2 linked regions of the Rosistilla ulvae genome follow. The protein of the gene in region 2 interacts with the protein of the main gene of each other region in a pairwise test. Links are inferred from orthologs where the notes say so. Each region holds a gene or a part of one and is shown on either strand. Other genes may lie near its edges.

Region 1 (5,434 bases), 4.3 Mb from region 2 along the record:
TTTGGCGAATCTGGGCTCGTTCTTCATACCGATCGATCGTCGCTTGGTCGGGATCGACGATCATGCAGCCACGATCGCCATCGACGATGACTTGCGATCCTTGCCCGATTCGGTCCAGGAACTGGCCGATACCAACCACGGCAGGCAACTCAAGTCCCTTGGCGACGATCGCAGTGTGTCCGCCGGGGCCACCGATCTCCGTGCAAAAACCGCGGACGTATTGGCGGTCGAGGTTTGCCGTTTCGCTGGGGGTCAGATTGCGGGCCAGCAGAATCACCGGCTCATCGAGATTGCTCAACGGGTCGCTGGTCACCGCCCCCATGCGATGCAGCAATTGTTTTTCGATATCCAGCACATCCTCGGCTCGTTCGGCCAAAAACGGGCTGTTCAACTTGCCAAGCGCTTCGGCGTAGCGGTGCAAGACACGGCTGACCGCATAGGCAGCGCTCTGCTGTTGTTGGCGAACGCGGCCCTCGAGTTCGGCCAGCAGTCCCGGATCGCTGAGCATCTGCTGCTGCGCCGAAAAGATCCGCCCAGCCTCTTCGCCCAACCGTTCAGCGGTCTGTTTGCGATTTACCTCGAGCTGTTTGGCGACCTTGCCAAAGGCAGACAACAATCTCCCCCACTCGGCCGTTGTGTCGGCCGCGGGAATAAGGCACCTGGGGATGCGATAACCTTCATCGTCCAGAACTAGGGCTGGACCGATCGCAACGCCGGGTGAAACCGGGATTCCTTGAAGTTCGAGCATTCAATGGCGGCATGCGCAACCTTCTTGCCATCGTCGCATCGCTTCGGGCGAACGAGTCGCCGGTGGCTTGCGAGGAGGGATCGAAGTGGCCTTGCCATTTCTTTTTGTACGGTTTGAAAGTTCAATACGGGCGGTGCCAGGCCGGTTTGGCTTGGCAGCCCTGCCGCGGCCGGTATCGGCTTGCGGCGTCGGAGTCTTATTCCGAGTCGAGTTCATGGAAACCTTGGTCGAATAATTCGGCGACAGCCGAAAGCGCTTCGGCTGCGTCGCTGCCCTCGGCCGAAAGTCCCAGTTGAGTTCCTTGGACGGCGCCGAGCGTCAATACCGAGAGCATGTTTTTGCAGTCGGCAGATTGGTCATCTTTGGTCACCATGACGGTCGAATCAAACTGCATCGCCAGTCGCGCCACCAGTTCCGCCGGGCGCAGATGCAGCCCTTTCTCGTTCTTGACGACGACGGTTTGCTGGCAGGATGGATTGGACATGGCTTGCATTTGTAGTGCGGAATTGGCCACTAAGAGGCAAATTGGTTGTTGTCAGCCTCTTCGAGCAGTTGGTTGATATCGTCGACCGTCTTGCTCTGCTTCAAGAAGCGGCAGAAGGTATCGTCGCGCAACTGACGAGAGATGTTTTCCAGGGCCCGCAGGTGGTCGCCGGGGCGTTCGGGAGGGCTGATCAGCAGGAAGAAGAGTTGTACTTTTTCGCCATCGAGGCTGTTGAAGTCGACGCCGTCGACGCTGACACCGACGGTGCCGACCAGCTTTTCAACGCTGGGGTGCTTGGTGTGGGGGACGGCGACGCCACGGCCGATGCCGGTGCTGCCAAGTTCTTCGCGCTTCATGACAGCAGCGATGATGTCCTCTTTGTCGGCCGCCTTGATCTCACCGGCGCTAACCAAACTTTCCACCAATTCCGTGACGACCGCTTCCTTGTCGTAAGACGCCAAGTCGGGCTTGATCGCTTTGACGCAAATAAAGTCTGCGAATTTCATTACCTATCCTTTGATTTTAAAAAATTCAGCCTCGCCGTGATCGTCTCGCGACGCCCCACGTCGGGGCTGGGGGGATTTCATGGAGCCACCGGTGCTCGTCGAGGGGGGACGGCTTCCAGGTGGCTGTGCGGTCTTGCATCGGTGTATCGCATGTTCGATCGGCCGCAATGTTGTCGAGTGTAGCTGAATTCCGGCTGCTTGGCGGCGTGGCAGTCCACCGCCGTCGATCTTCGTCTGGTATTGCTCGCGGTAGGGATCGTCTCAGACTTCGTCCGTCGATTCCACTTCGTCGGCAACATCGTTTGGTTCCAAGTGCTTCAAGCCTGTCGCCCGATGTTCTGTTCGCTTTTCTTTGGCGCGTCGCAATTGTTTTTCCAGCTTGGGAATGACAACATCCAGAGCTCCGATAACCGTCGTGGCCGAGGCAGACGCGATAAAGTCTTCCTCGTGTTCCACCGAGACCTTGGCCTCGAGTGCCGGTGATTCGAGCTTCTCCAAGTCGACAATCACTTCAATCGCGTTCACTCGATCATATAAGCGACGCAGTTTTCCAACTTTGTCTTCGATCAGAGATTGATCGCCCGTTCCAAGATTGCCGTGTCGGGCAGAGACGCTCACTAGCATTGATTGCTCCTTAGAATGATTGCAGCATCGAAACGGCTCCCGTTTCTAGCGAGTAGCATACGCCGAATCACGCGTTTAGGTAAGCGTTACTGTAAACGCGTGCACATGATTCGGCGGTATTTTCGTTCCAAATGTTCGGCTTACCGGACCATAAGTTCTTCCCAAACAATACCTTACGATACCCGTAAAGGACTGTTCGCGTCACCCTCAATTGACGCTTTTTCGGGTCCAGCTCGCTTCGCGTTCCAGCTTTTTGGGAATTGATTGTTAAAGTTCTTCTGGGCCCGTTCGCACGCCTGATGCGATCGTTAACTTGCCCCTAATCGCTCGTTGGATGGGTGCCGTTGCCGCTCATTTGGCTGTGGCCTGGTCCATCAAGCAGTACACATATTCTTGTCGTTTCCCGTCGACAGGCAACGACACACGCGTGAAAATTTGACCTCCGCAAATCGCGGGGGATGCAAATACCTCGGTTCCGAGCGAGTTTGTCGCCACGCTTTGGTATTCCTGGACATTCGCTTTAAAAATGTGAGTGGTCCCCGATTCGCTAGTCACATAAATGTTATCCCCGACCAGGACGGGGGAGCAGCTGAAGGTCTCGCCCAGCCGCTTTTTCCACACCTGGTCTCCCGTGCGAACATTCAGGCAGGTGGCGATGCCGGCATCCAGAATGGCAAATACATGCCCCTTGGCGATCAGCATCGATGGCACGTAATCGCGGTCGGTGTTTTCCCAGACAACCTTTCCCGAACCGTCCGCTGCGACCGCGGCGATGTGATTGTCGGGGTATCCGCCGCTGGTCAAAACGACGTTTCCATCGGTCACCGTCGTCGTCACGCATTCGGTTGTCGCTCCTTCGATTTCCCAGATCGTTTCCCCTGTCAGCGGGGCGAGGCTGGTGACCAGTTCACAACCGGTCATGATCAATTGTTGGCGACCCGCCGCCTCGACGATGACGGGGGAGGGGTAGTTCGGCATTTCGGGCCGCTTGCGTCGCCAGACGACCTCGCCGTTGGCCCGGTCCATCGCCACGATCGCTCCCCCCGCTTTATTGTCAGCCGATGAGATCACCAGGTTTTTGTAGATCGTCGGCGACGAACCGTATCCCTGGTGGACCTGGTAATCGGTAAGCCGCGTTTGCCAGAGCTGTTTGCCGTCCAGATCGAGCGCGGTCGTCCAGACGGCGTTGTCGTTGAGGAAGTTGGTGAACAGTCGCGTGCCATCCGAGGCGATCGTCGACGATGCCAGCGTTGCCTTCAGATTCATCTTTTTTCCGCGGGTCTCGAATCCGCCACGGTGGACGATCGTTTCCCATAGCTGTTTTCCGGTCGCGCGATCGAGCCCGAGGACGATCTGGACTTCGCGTTCGTGATCGGCTGAGGTGATGAAAACGCGGTCGCCGATCACGACGGGGGAACTGTGACCGCGGCCGGGCACCTCCGTTCGCCACAACACATTTTCGGTCTCGCTCCACGATGTGGGAGGCGTTTGCTTTGGCGAAGCGACTCCGTTTTGATCCGGGCCGCGCCAGAAGGGCCAGTCGCTGGCGGGGAACTGCAATCCGCTGAGTCCAGCCGGTTCGAGCGCCGCCGCGGGCTGGCTGATCAGGGAAAGCGATATCAACAGACAAATAGGAGCGAAGTTCTTCAGTCGACCCATAGCGGTGCGTCTCGGTAGGTTGGTGGAGCCGGAGGGGGCGACCGGAACGCTTTCGGGTCGCGCTCTCATTATCGATCATGCCGCGCCGCAACGCAATCTTTGCGCACCCTCAGCCCAGGGCGGGCGTGCCAGGTTCGGTGGGGGCTGCAATGGAGAGCCGCGGGCTGTCAGCTGATCTGATCGCTCGACAGGTGCGTGATCGAATTCAGGATATCCAACCGCCAAGCGTCTTCGGAAACGGTAAACTTCGTCAGTCCGGTGTTCAGCATCGGGCCGATGTGTCGGCGGGTGAAATCGTTGCCAAGGATCTGTCGCAGCATGCAGACTTTAAAGTCGGCGTGGATCACCGCCACGACGACCTTGTCGGTCGCCCCGAACTGTTCGGCAAATCGAGCCAGCATTTGTTCGCTGCGGAGCGTCGCTTGGGCTTCGGTTTCATAGGGACGACAGCCCCACCAGCCCTCGGTGCCGATCGATTCATCGACCGTTGTACCGGGATATTTGGCGAGGATCGCGTCGCGGTTCATCCCCGGCGCCCCCTGCTCTTCCCCGGGAATGTAGCCTCGGTAACATCCGCCGACCTCGTGCAGATCGCGCCAGACATGGATTGGCATCCGCAGAGAATCGGCCAGGTACTGGGTCGTCTGCAGCGTCCGGAGGAATCCGCTGGTGACCAGGAAATCGACGTTTTGATCGGCTATCGATTTTGCGATCGCCGCAGCCTGCTGGTGTCCCAGTTCGGTGATCTCGGGATCTTCGACACGCTCCGCTTCGGGATTGCTGTTGTTGGCGCTTTGCGCGTGGCGGATCAGGTACAGCTGCATCGTCAAACTTTCGTCGAATCGGCGCGATCCGAATCGATCGCTTGGGAGGAAGGAGATGTCTCGCTGCCGCGATCGCGACCGACCCAGTCGATCATGGTCCATTGCAGGATCAGCAGCAGCACGGGGCCAACATACAGTGCGAATTGAGAAAGGCTGCGATTGCGCATCCACTGCGGGCCATTTTCGGCAATCGCAAAATAGATCGCCGCGACGACGCCGCCATTGAGAACCAGCAACAGGCAGCCGAACAGAGCGCTGGCCACGGCGAACCCGCAGGTTCCCAGGCCGCCGCGAAGTCTTGCCGATCGTCTCACTGAAGCTCCCAGGTTGATTCAAACGCTTCGCACGAAAGGCTCGCGGCGGCTCGCGCGTTGCACGCCGCAAGATACTCTCCCCGTTGTAGTCGCCGCTGCGGTAAGTGCAACCGGCCCGGACGGCTTTGGGAGAGGCTTCGTCGCCGTTTCGAAACCGATCAACATCGCTGCGTCACGGAATCCGCAGCGCCGAAAACTGTCGATGCGCTCGCTTTCCCTTAGAGACTTCGAATCCCTTGCGAGCTGCAAACTGCTTGTGAGCCGCGGTCGCAACC
Region 2 (8,112 bases):
GTCGGATCGTCCCGAGGATTCGCTGCAGATGGAGTTGTTCGAATACGCTTACCATCGCGTGATGCGACAGGAACACGACTGGGTCGCTCGCGATCTGCTGCGTCAAGACTTCCGGCACTTTGCCGATCAAGTGACCGCCCACGCCTACAGCAACTCCGAAGCCGCCTGCCTGCTGTTGTGTACAACTCCCGAATCGATGCTCGATCAATTGATCGATCGCCCGCTAGCCAACGGCGATCTGGGAGCATTGGCCAACACGTTGATCTACATGGGCAAGATTCGCGACGGGCTGCAGATGCGGCGAGGTCTCTACATCGCCAAACATCGCGGCAGCCAGTGCGATGACAACGTGCGGTTGTTCGAGATCGATGAGGCCGGCCTGCAGCTATCGGCCGGCTAAGCAGGTCGTATTGTATTTTTCGTTTAACCGCGGGCATCGGGCCGCGCGGCCTTGAAAAACGCGGGGCGATGCCCGCGCGGTTAAACTCAATACCGTTCAACGATGCGTAGTGGACGAGGTTACGAGTCCTTTTGCGTCAGACCAAATCGCTGGGACTCGTAACCTCGTCCACTACATCCCGCCGCTAATTCTTTCGAAGGTCCGAGGCTCCTTCGTTGAACGGCATTGTGGTTAAACGAGAAAACTCCCTGCTTGCTGCTTAGCGTCGCGGCGAACAGGCGATGCGAGCCAGCATGGCGATCGATTTCACCGCCTCGCCGAGACTCAGCTTCGACGAACCCTGAACGCGGTTGACGAAGCGAATCGGAATTTCGACGATCTTTGCATCGCGATGGGTCAGCAGCCACAAGATCTCTTCGAGCATCGCGTACCCGCTGGCGCGGATCCGGTTGAGATCGACTTTATCGAGCGTGTCGACGCGGTAACATCGATACGCTCCGCTGCAGTCGCGGGCTTGCAGCCCCAAGGCGATCCGAGCGACACGATTCAGCAGACCGCTGATCACCAATCGCGACATCGGCCAGCCTTCGATCGCTCCGCCGGGAACGTAGCGCGAACCGATCACGACGTCGGCCTGTTCGCGATGGGCGACGTCGACAAGCTTCGGAATTTCGACCGGGTCGTGACTCATGTCGCCATCGAGATTGACCAGGAAGTCGTAACCCGCGTCGCTGGCGTGCCGCATCGCAGCGACGATCGCGCTGCCGAGGCCAAGCTTGCGACCGCGTTGGATCACTGTGAACCAAGGATCGCGCCCCGCCTTATCGGCAGCCCATTCGCCGGTCCCATCGGGCGACCCATCGTCGACGACCAGCACGTCGGCTGACGGCAGGGCGGCGCGGATGCCAGCGACCAATTCGGGCAAGCTGTCCAGTTCGTTATATGTGCAGACAGCCACTAACACGCGCGCCACCGGCGCGCCGCCATGCTCGTCCTTGTCGGGCGAATCAATCACCGAATCTTTGCTCTCCGCCTACAGTCGTGGCTTGGGTGGTTTGACGGGTTGTTTCCAGTTGTCGGCACCGACTAACTGCGTTTTGCGACGATAGATCTTGTCCACATTGGCCACGTACAGCGTCTTGCGATCGGGACCGCCAAACGTCGCGTAGCTAGGACGTCGCGAACCTGGAGGCATTGGCAAAATCAGATGCGAGCGTCCCGGTTGGTCGCAGATCTGAACGCCCATCGCCGTTGTGGAAATCAGCCAACCATCTTGGGAGACACACATCCCATCCAACAACCCGCGAGGATCGGCGGCGGGGATCTCCAAGTGGAAATAGGGCTGCTTGTATTTCAGCGATCCATCGTCGGCGATCTGAAATGCGTTGATGAACCGCCCGGGGAAGTGGCCGACAAACAACTGAGTCTGATCGGCGCTGAGTCCAATCCCGTTGCAGTCTTTGAAATTGTCGACAGCCTTCCGCTCGCGCGTCTTCGCGTCGAGCGACCAGATCTTGCCGGCTGGCGGATCGGTGTAATAGATCGTGCCGTCGTGGCGGACGACGATGTCGTTGCTGGTCGTCCCCTCGGCGATGACTTCCATCTCAAGGGTCTTCAAATCCCAGGCGCGGATCTGGCGGGCACCGCTGGCGGCACCATACAGTCGGCCGTCGGGGCCCAGGGAGATCCCGTTGGTTTTTCCGGTATCGGAGACGATCAGGCTGACCTCGCCGTCGGGCGTGACCTTATAAAGTTCGCTCGCCGGGACGTCGGTAAAGTAGAGCGTACCGTCGTCGGTCACCGCCAAGCCCTCGGCCCACTTGTGCCCTTCGCTAACCAGTTCCCAGCCTTCGCCATCGACAAGGAATTTGTTGGCTTCGCTGTTGGATCGGTCCAGATGCGTGCTAACCGGTTGGGTATCAAAGTCTTTCCACAACCAACGCATCACGTCGGGCATGATCGCTGTGCCATGCTTGCTACTGTGAAATCCTTCGCCCCAGGTGTGCTCGACTTCATATCCAGCCCACTGCAACGCTCGCAACAGAGTCTGGTTGGCCATCCACCAATCGCCGGCGTAGATGTTCAGATCGTTCGATCCGTCCTGCAGGTAAATCCGCAGCGGCTTCGGTTCGGTCTTGCGGACCAGCGTCGCCAGTTCGTGTCCGCCGCGGAGTCCGACATAGGTTCCGACAGTGGTGAAGACGCGGCGGAAATGATCGGGGCGCTGCCAAGCGACGTTGTAGGCGCAGATGCCGCCGGAGCTGCTGCCGCAGATCGCGCGGAGATTGGGATCGTCGGTCAGTTGAACGTTGTGTTCCTTCTCGACAAACGGCAGCATCTCGTCGATCAGAAAGTTGGCGTAGCTATCGTCGACGCTGTCGTATTCATACGACCGATTGAATCGCGATTGTGCGTTGTCGTTGGGGGCGGGAACGACACCGGGATTGATGAAGACGGCGATCGTAACTGGCATCTCGCCGGCGGCGATCAGATTGTCGAAGATGTTCGGAATCCGGTAGCCTCCCTCGCGGCGAGCGTATCCACCGCCGTCTTGGAAGACCATCAATGCTGCCGGTTTGGATCCGTCGTATTGCTTGGGGACATAGACCCAATAATCGCGGACCGTTCCAGGATAGATCTGCGAAGCATTGAACACGCCCTTGGTGATCGTGCCGACAGGAACCCCTTCTTTGAGCAAAGCGTCGGGATGCTGCGGATAGCTTTCCGCCTGGCGGGTCTTCGGTTGCGCGGCGGCGAAGCTGGCGAGCAACAGCAGCGCGATGGCGGTCGTTAACGGGCGTGCTATGTTCATTGGAGGTGCCTGGAAGGAAGTGCGGCGCGAGTGGAATGTTTGAGCAGCGAACTCTGATCCGTCGCGCGGAGCCAATAACGAATCATCCCACTTTAAACAGCGAGATCGTGGAATCGAGCGTATTCTGGTCGATCAGGGCAACGATTACATCACCGAGGCGCAGCTGGTCTTTCGCCGTCGGAACACGGACAAAGCCGTCGCGCATGATCGCGGCGATCAGGCAGCGGCCCGACAGCGGCAATTGCATCAGCGGAGCCTTGGTGACCGGAACGTCTTCGTCGATTTCGATCTCGTAGACGCCGATCGATCCCTCGGGCAATTGACTCTGCGAAATGATCGGGCCATCGTTCATGAAGCCCATCACCTGACGAGCGACCGCATCGCGTTCGCTGACCGCCACATCGATGCCCAGCTTGGCGACGACGTTGGCATAGTCGGGACGGCCAACGACCGCCATCACCTTGTGCGCCCCGAGTTCTCGCGCTTCGACGCCCGCCATGATGTTGTTCTCATCGTTGCCGGTGCAGGCGACAAAATAGTCCGCCTTGCCGACTCCTTCGTCTTCCAAAACCGAGCGGCGATTGGCGTTGGCGGTGACCACGGTCGCCGATGGCAGCAGCGTGGCGAGGTGCTCGCAGCGTTGCGGATCTTCATCCAAGATCAAGATCCGGTACTCTGACTTGTTAAGCGATTGAGCCAGATGGTATCCAGTCTCGCCACCGCCGGCGATGATCACGTTGCGACGGGGGATGCGAGTCGATTCGGGAGCGAACTGAGCCCTGGCTTCGGCGACGTCTTTGGGGAATCCGATCAGGCTGATCGAATCGCCGGCGTGGATCTCGTCTTCACCACCGGCGATCCAACGTCGACCTTGACGCGAGATCGAACCGATCCGCACGCCGTGGCTGAGCTTCAATTCGCGAAGCGGTTTGCCGACGGCGGGAGCTTTGATCGCCACCGTCAATTCGTAGACTTCCAATTGCCCGCGAGCAAAGTGCTCCAACGGGATCGACCCCGGGTTGCGAATACTGCGAGCCAATTCGGTCGCCGAGAGCTGCTCGAGACTCAACAGCCGATCGATGTTGAAGTGCTGTTGGTAATCGAAAGTGCTCATGTCGCGGAACGCGGGAGCGTAGACTCGAGCGATCGCCCGCCGCGCGCCAAGCGCCTTGGCCATGCTGGCCGCCACGATATTGACTTCATCGTCGCCGGTCACCGCCAGACAGATATCGGCTCCGCAAATGTCGGCTTGGAACAAGACCGTGCTCTGCGATCCGCTGCCGTGGATCGCCCGGACATCCAGTTCGGCATTGATCCGCCGGACCTCTTCGGGGTTACTGTCGATCACCGTGACGCTGTGTCGGGCGCGACATAATAGATCGGCAATCCAAGTTCCCACCGTTCCGGCACCGAGGATGATCGCTTGCATAGGTCGCTATCGAGCTCTTGAACTGAAGGGGATAGTTAAACCGCGGACCGACGGCTGCCTGGCACCGCCGGGGGGATCGGGCATTGTAGTCGATTCGATGTGATAACCGAAGCGGGACCGACCGGCAATGCAAGCCAAGAGAGCCTAATTATTGGTAGTTAAGGGAAGGTGGTTGACCCGTAGGTCGATTGTCTCCGCCGCGGACGGTCTCCCCACCCACAGCGGTATTCCCGGGCGAGCGGAGGGCGATGCTAGCAAGCCTGGCGTTGGATGTTGTCCGATTCGTTGGGGGGGCCAAGCCGTTTGTTGAGTGTTTTTTCGATTTATCGAGCAAACTTCTTGATCGAAACTGTTATCAGCGGTGTTTGGATTCCGATTGAGTGGATTAGGGCGGGCGTTGGTCTTTTGTTCAAGCTGACGGCCGTGCGTTGTTATCCATGATTCGGAAAGGCTGGCGCGATGGATCCTATCTACTACTTCAGCAAGAACCCCGACTTGGCGGCGTTGCATGTGGCCGCCTTCTTTTTCGTGCTGGGACTCGCTGTCGGGTGGGTGTTGTGGTCGGGCAACCGCCGGCAGGTTCGCAATCTGGATCGCGAGAACGATGCGATCGCCAAACAGCTTGAAACCGATTGCTATCAGCAAACCCAATTGGAACGCGAATCGTCGCTGCTGAGTTGATCTGGCGGGCGAAATTTTCAAGGCCCGCTTGGATCGATCTGTTCGCTGTTTTGAAAGTGCCATTTGTTTCCGTTATTCCCCAACGATTGAATTCCCATGTTTATTGCGCGTCTTGATTATGCGATGACTCACCTGGGGTGGCTCGGTTTCCTAACCGCGGTCTATTTCGCAGGGATCGGGATCTGGCTGGCTCAATTGTTGTGGCGGCGCAACAAGGCGGCTGTCTGGCAGGATCGCAGCGAGATCTACGCAGAATATCGCGACCTGCATCAACGATCGCTCGAAAACCAAACGGAGTTGTTGGAAGCTTGCGAGATTCATGAGACCAGCCTGCTGCAGCGAGAAGCTCAGCTGGACGAGACGAAAAAGCAGCTGGGCAATGCAAACGGGGAGCTGGTCGACGCAAAACGCCAGTTGGACGAAACGAAGCACCGGCTGGTCGAGACAGAGAGCCAGCTGGCCGAAGCGAAAAGCCAACTGGGCGACACACAGAAACGGTTGGCGGATGCCGAAGCCAAGAATGTCGAACAACAGATCGCTGCGGACAAGCAGGAGGCGGGGCACCAGTGCATGGTGACCTCTTGGAGTCAGCAAGTTGCGAAGCTGGATGCCGCCCTGGCGCTGACTGCCAATGATGCCAAAGCAGCTCAAGAACGGTACACGCAGAGCACTCAAGAGCTCAGCGCGCTGCGAACTCAATATGCTGAGTTGACCCAGCAGTTGGCCGACGCCGAAAACGAGCAAGTCTCGATGGACCAAGTCGATCGGGAATACGATCGCTTGCGTGGGCATCTGGCCACGCTGCGGCAGCAGCTTGAATCGACGCAGGCGAATCTCGTTGAACGCGAGCAACGCTGCGAACGGTTGTCCGAACAGTTGCAAGAAGCTCAAGATGATCTGAAGCTGCGGGGCACGTTGTTGGAGGATTTACGCGAATTGCAGACGGCGACGGTTGCGAAATTGAATGCCGTTCGCCAGACCGATGAGACGCTGGCCCAGTTGCAGGCCGAACGCGACCAGCTCCAAGAGAAGTTTCACGCCGTCGAATTCGAGCTCGAAGCAGCGTTGCGAAACGGGCATGCTGCCGAACAGGAAGTGGGCCAAGTCGCGGATCAATTGGCAATTGCCGCCGCCGCATCGGAGGCTGACCGCGCCGAGGACCAGTCGCAAATCGCGGCCTTGCGTCGCCAGTTGGCCGATGTCGAGTCGCGGCTGGACGCGGTGGTTCATCGCCCCGACGATGCGGACGATCTGACTGAGATCTTTGGCGTCAGCCGTCGCTTGGAAGACCAGCTGAACGAAGCGGGCGTGTTCCGTTTCGAACAGATGGCCGAATGGACCAATCGGGAGAAGTGTCAGTTCGAGCGGCTGTTGGGACGACTGGGATGCGTCCGCGATGGGAAGTGGTGCGAGCAGGCCAAGGAGTTGCTGACATTGGCCGACGAATCGGGTGAGCGAACGCCTGAGCCGGTGAAACCGAAGGCAACTTCCTACCTGCGGGCACTGAGAACTTATGGGAACGTTTCGGTCACCGTGGACGAGACGTTAGGTGTCGTCTTCACACGGCGACCCAGCTACGTCGACGATCTGACGGTGGTTCGCGGGATCGGGCACGTCAACCAACGCTGTCTGCGGAAGGCGGGCGTCTACCGTCTGCAGCAGATCGCCGACTGGAACGAGTACAACGTCTGGGCGTTCAACGAATTGTTGAGCTTCAAGGGGCGGATCGAACGGGAAAATTGGGTCGGCCAAGCGCAAGATGTGCTGGCGTTTCGCGGCAAGCAAGACGCAGACGAGACGATGTCGATCAGCATCGATTCGTCGAGCGATTCGAGCGACGGCGAATCGAGCCGCGCCGCGGCTTAAAAGCAACTCCGTCGTCTTTTCGCAGGCGTTTTCCGTCGACGGCGTCCACTCCAACAAAAACGGGAATGCGTCCGAAGAGCGCATTCCCGTCAGGAGTTATCAAACTTGAAGGGCGTTGCTTAGTTGCAACCGGCGGATCCGCAACCGCCGCTGCAGCCTGCCGCTCCGCAACCGCTGTCGCAGTTGCCTGCTGGAGCACATCCGCCACCAACGCCATTGCCTTGGCAGCCGTAGCTGGCAGCGCCGGCTTGGGAAACCTGACCGCAAGGATAGACGGTCTCTTCGACGACCTTCGGTACCATTTTGCAGACCTGTACGGTCACTTCACGCATGCTGGTGAAAGGAACTCGGACGGTGTACTGTTCGACCGATTCTTCGGCAACGCGATCGTAACGCGTGGTCTCATACGCTTCGGTCAGGACCTCGGGAACGTTCACCGTGTACGAGATTTCTTTGGTCTTCTGCACGGGGTGATACGAAACGACGGGATAGTTTTCGGTTCGCACCTCTTCTTTGAACGACAGTTCGCGGCGGGTTCGTTGGCGGGTCTCTTCCGTGTATTCGACAACCTTGCGAGGGCGAGTTCGCGTTTCGTCAACGTATTGAACGACCTTGCGAATCCCAGTGCGTTGTTCGGGTTGGTAGACCAGATACGTGCACTCGTAAGGGATCTGTTGATGTTGTTCTTCGTAAACCGTGTAGCTGACTTCGTGTTGTTGCGATTGCATTTCAACCACAGGGACTTCTTCGGTTTGGATATTCGGAACCCAAACGCGGCGGGTGACGGTTTGTGTCGCCGCAACGCTTTGCCCACCGATTACTTGTCCGCCGCAACCATTGCCACAGTTTCCCGAAGCCTGGTGGGAGCTGGCGGTCGATTGGCAACCACCGCAGCTGCGGGCTTGGCACGCACTGCAGTTGCCG

Evidence for each region. The genes of interacting proteins can lie anywhere in the genome.
Region 1: the proteins of trkA (region 2) and EC9_RS06950 interact in binary tests that used the Escherichia coli proteins (3 or more experiments, as listed by UniProt). The link is inferred for Rosistilla ulvae from one-to-one orthologs.

Annotation. Positions count from the first base shown.
Region 1 is NZ_CP036261.1:1,916,505-1,921,938, forward strand. Bases 1-2,869 are described here. They hold EC9_RS06950 (PTS sugar transporter subunit IIA), read right to left. Parts: upstream 1,739-2,869; coding sequence 1,262-1,738; downstream 1-1,261. Other genes in these bases: ptsP (phosphoenolpyruvate--protein phosphotransferase), read right to left, coding at 1-748; EC9_RS06945 (HPr family phosphocarrier protein), read right to left, coding at 945-1,232; hpf (ribosome hibernation-promoting factor, HPF/YfiA family), read right to left, coding at 2,000-2,362; EC9_RS06960 (PQQ-binding-like beta-propeller repeat protein), read right to left, coding at 2,714-2,869. In the rest of the region: more of EC9_RS06960, read right to left, coding at 2,870-4,021; EC9_RS06965 (histidine phosphatase family protein), read right to left, coding at 4,189-4,845; EC9_RS26410 (hypothetical protein), read right to left, coding at 4,848-5,159; EC9_RS06970 (DUF6807 domain-containing protein), read right to left, coding at 5,332-5,434. UniProt on the Escherichia coli protein: Seems to have a role in regulating nitrogen assimilation.
Region 2 is NZ_CP036261.1:6,185,445-6,193,556, reverse strand. What follows is about bases 2,469-5,449. They hold trkA (Trk system potassium transporter TrkA), read right to left. Parts: upstream 4,642-5,449; coding sequence 3,295-4,641; downstream 2,469-3,294. Other genes in these bases: EC9_RS21950 (hypothetical protein), read left to right, coding at 5,419-5,449; EC9_RS21955 (hypothetical protein), read left to right, coding at 5,101-5,322; EC9_RS21965 (SMP-30/gluconolactonase/LRE family protein), read right to left, coding at 2,469-3,212. In the rest of the region: EC9_RS21975 (RAD55 family ATPase), read left to right, coding at 1-400; EC9_RS21970 (polyprenol monophosphomannose synthase), read right to left, coding at 660-1,415; more of EC9_RS21965, read right to left, coding at 1,434-2,468; more of EC9_RS21950, read left to right, coding at 5,450-7,188; EC9_RS21945 (ferredoxin), read right to left, coding at 7,308-8,112. UniProt on the Escherichia coli protein: Part of the constitutive potassium transport systems TrkG and TrkH. May regulate the transport activity of TrkG and TrkH systems. Binds to NAD(+) and NADH.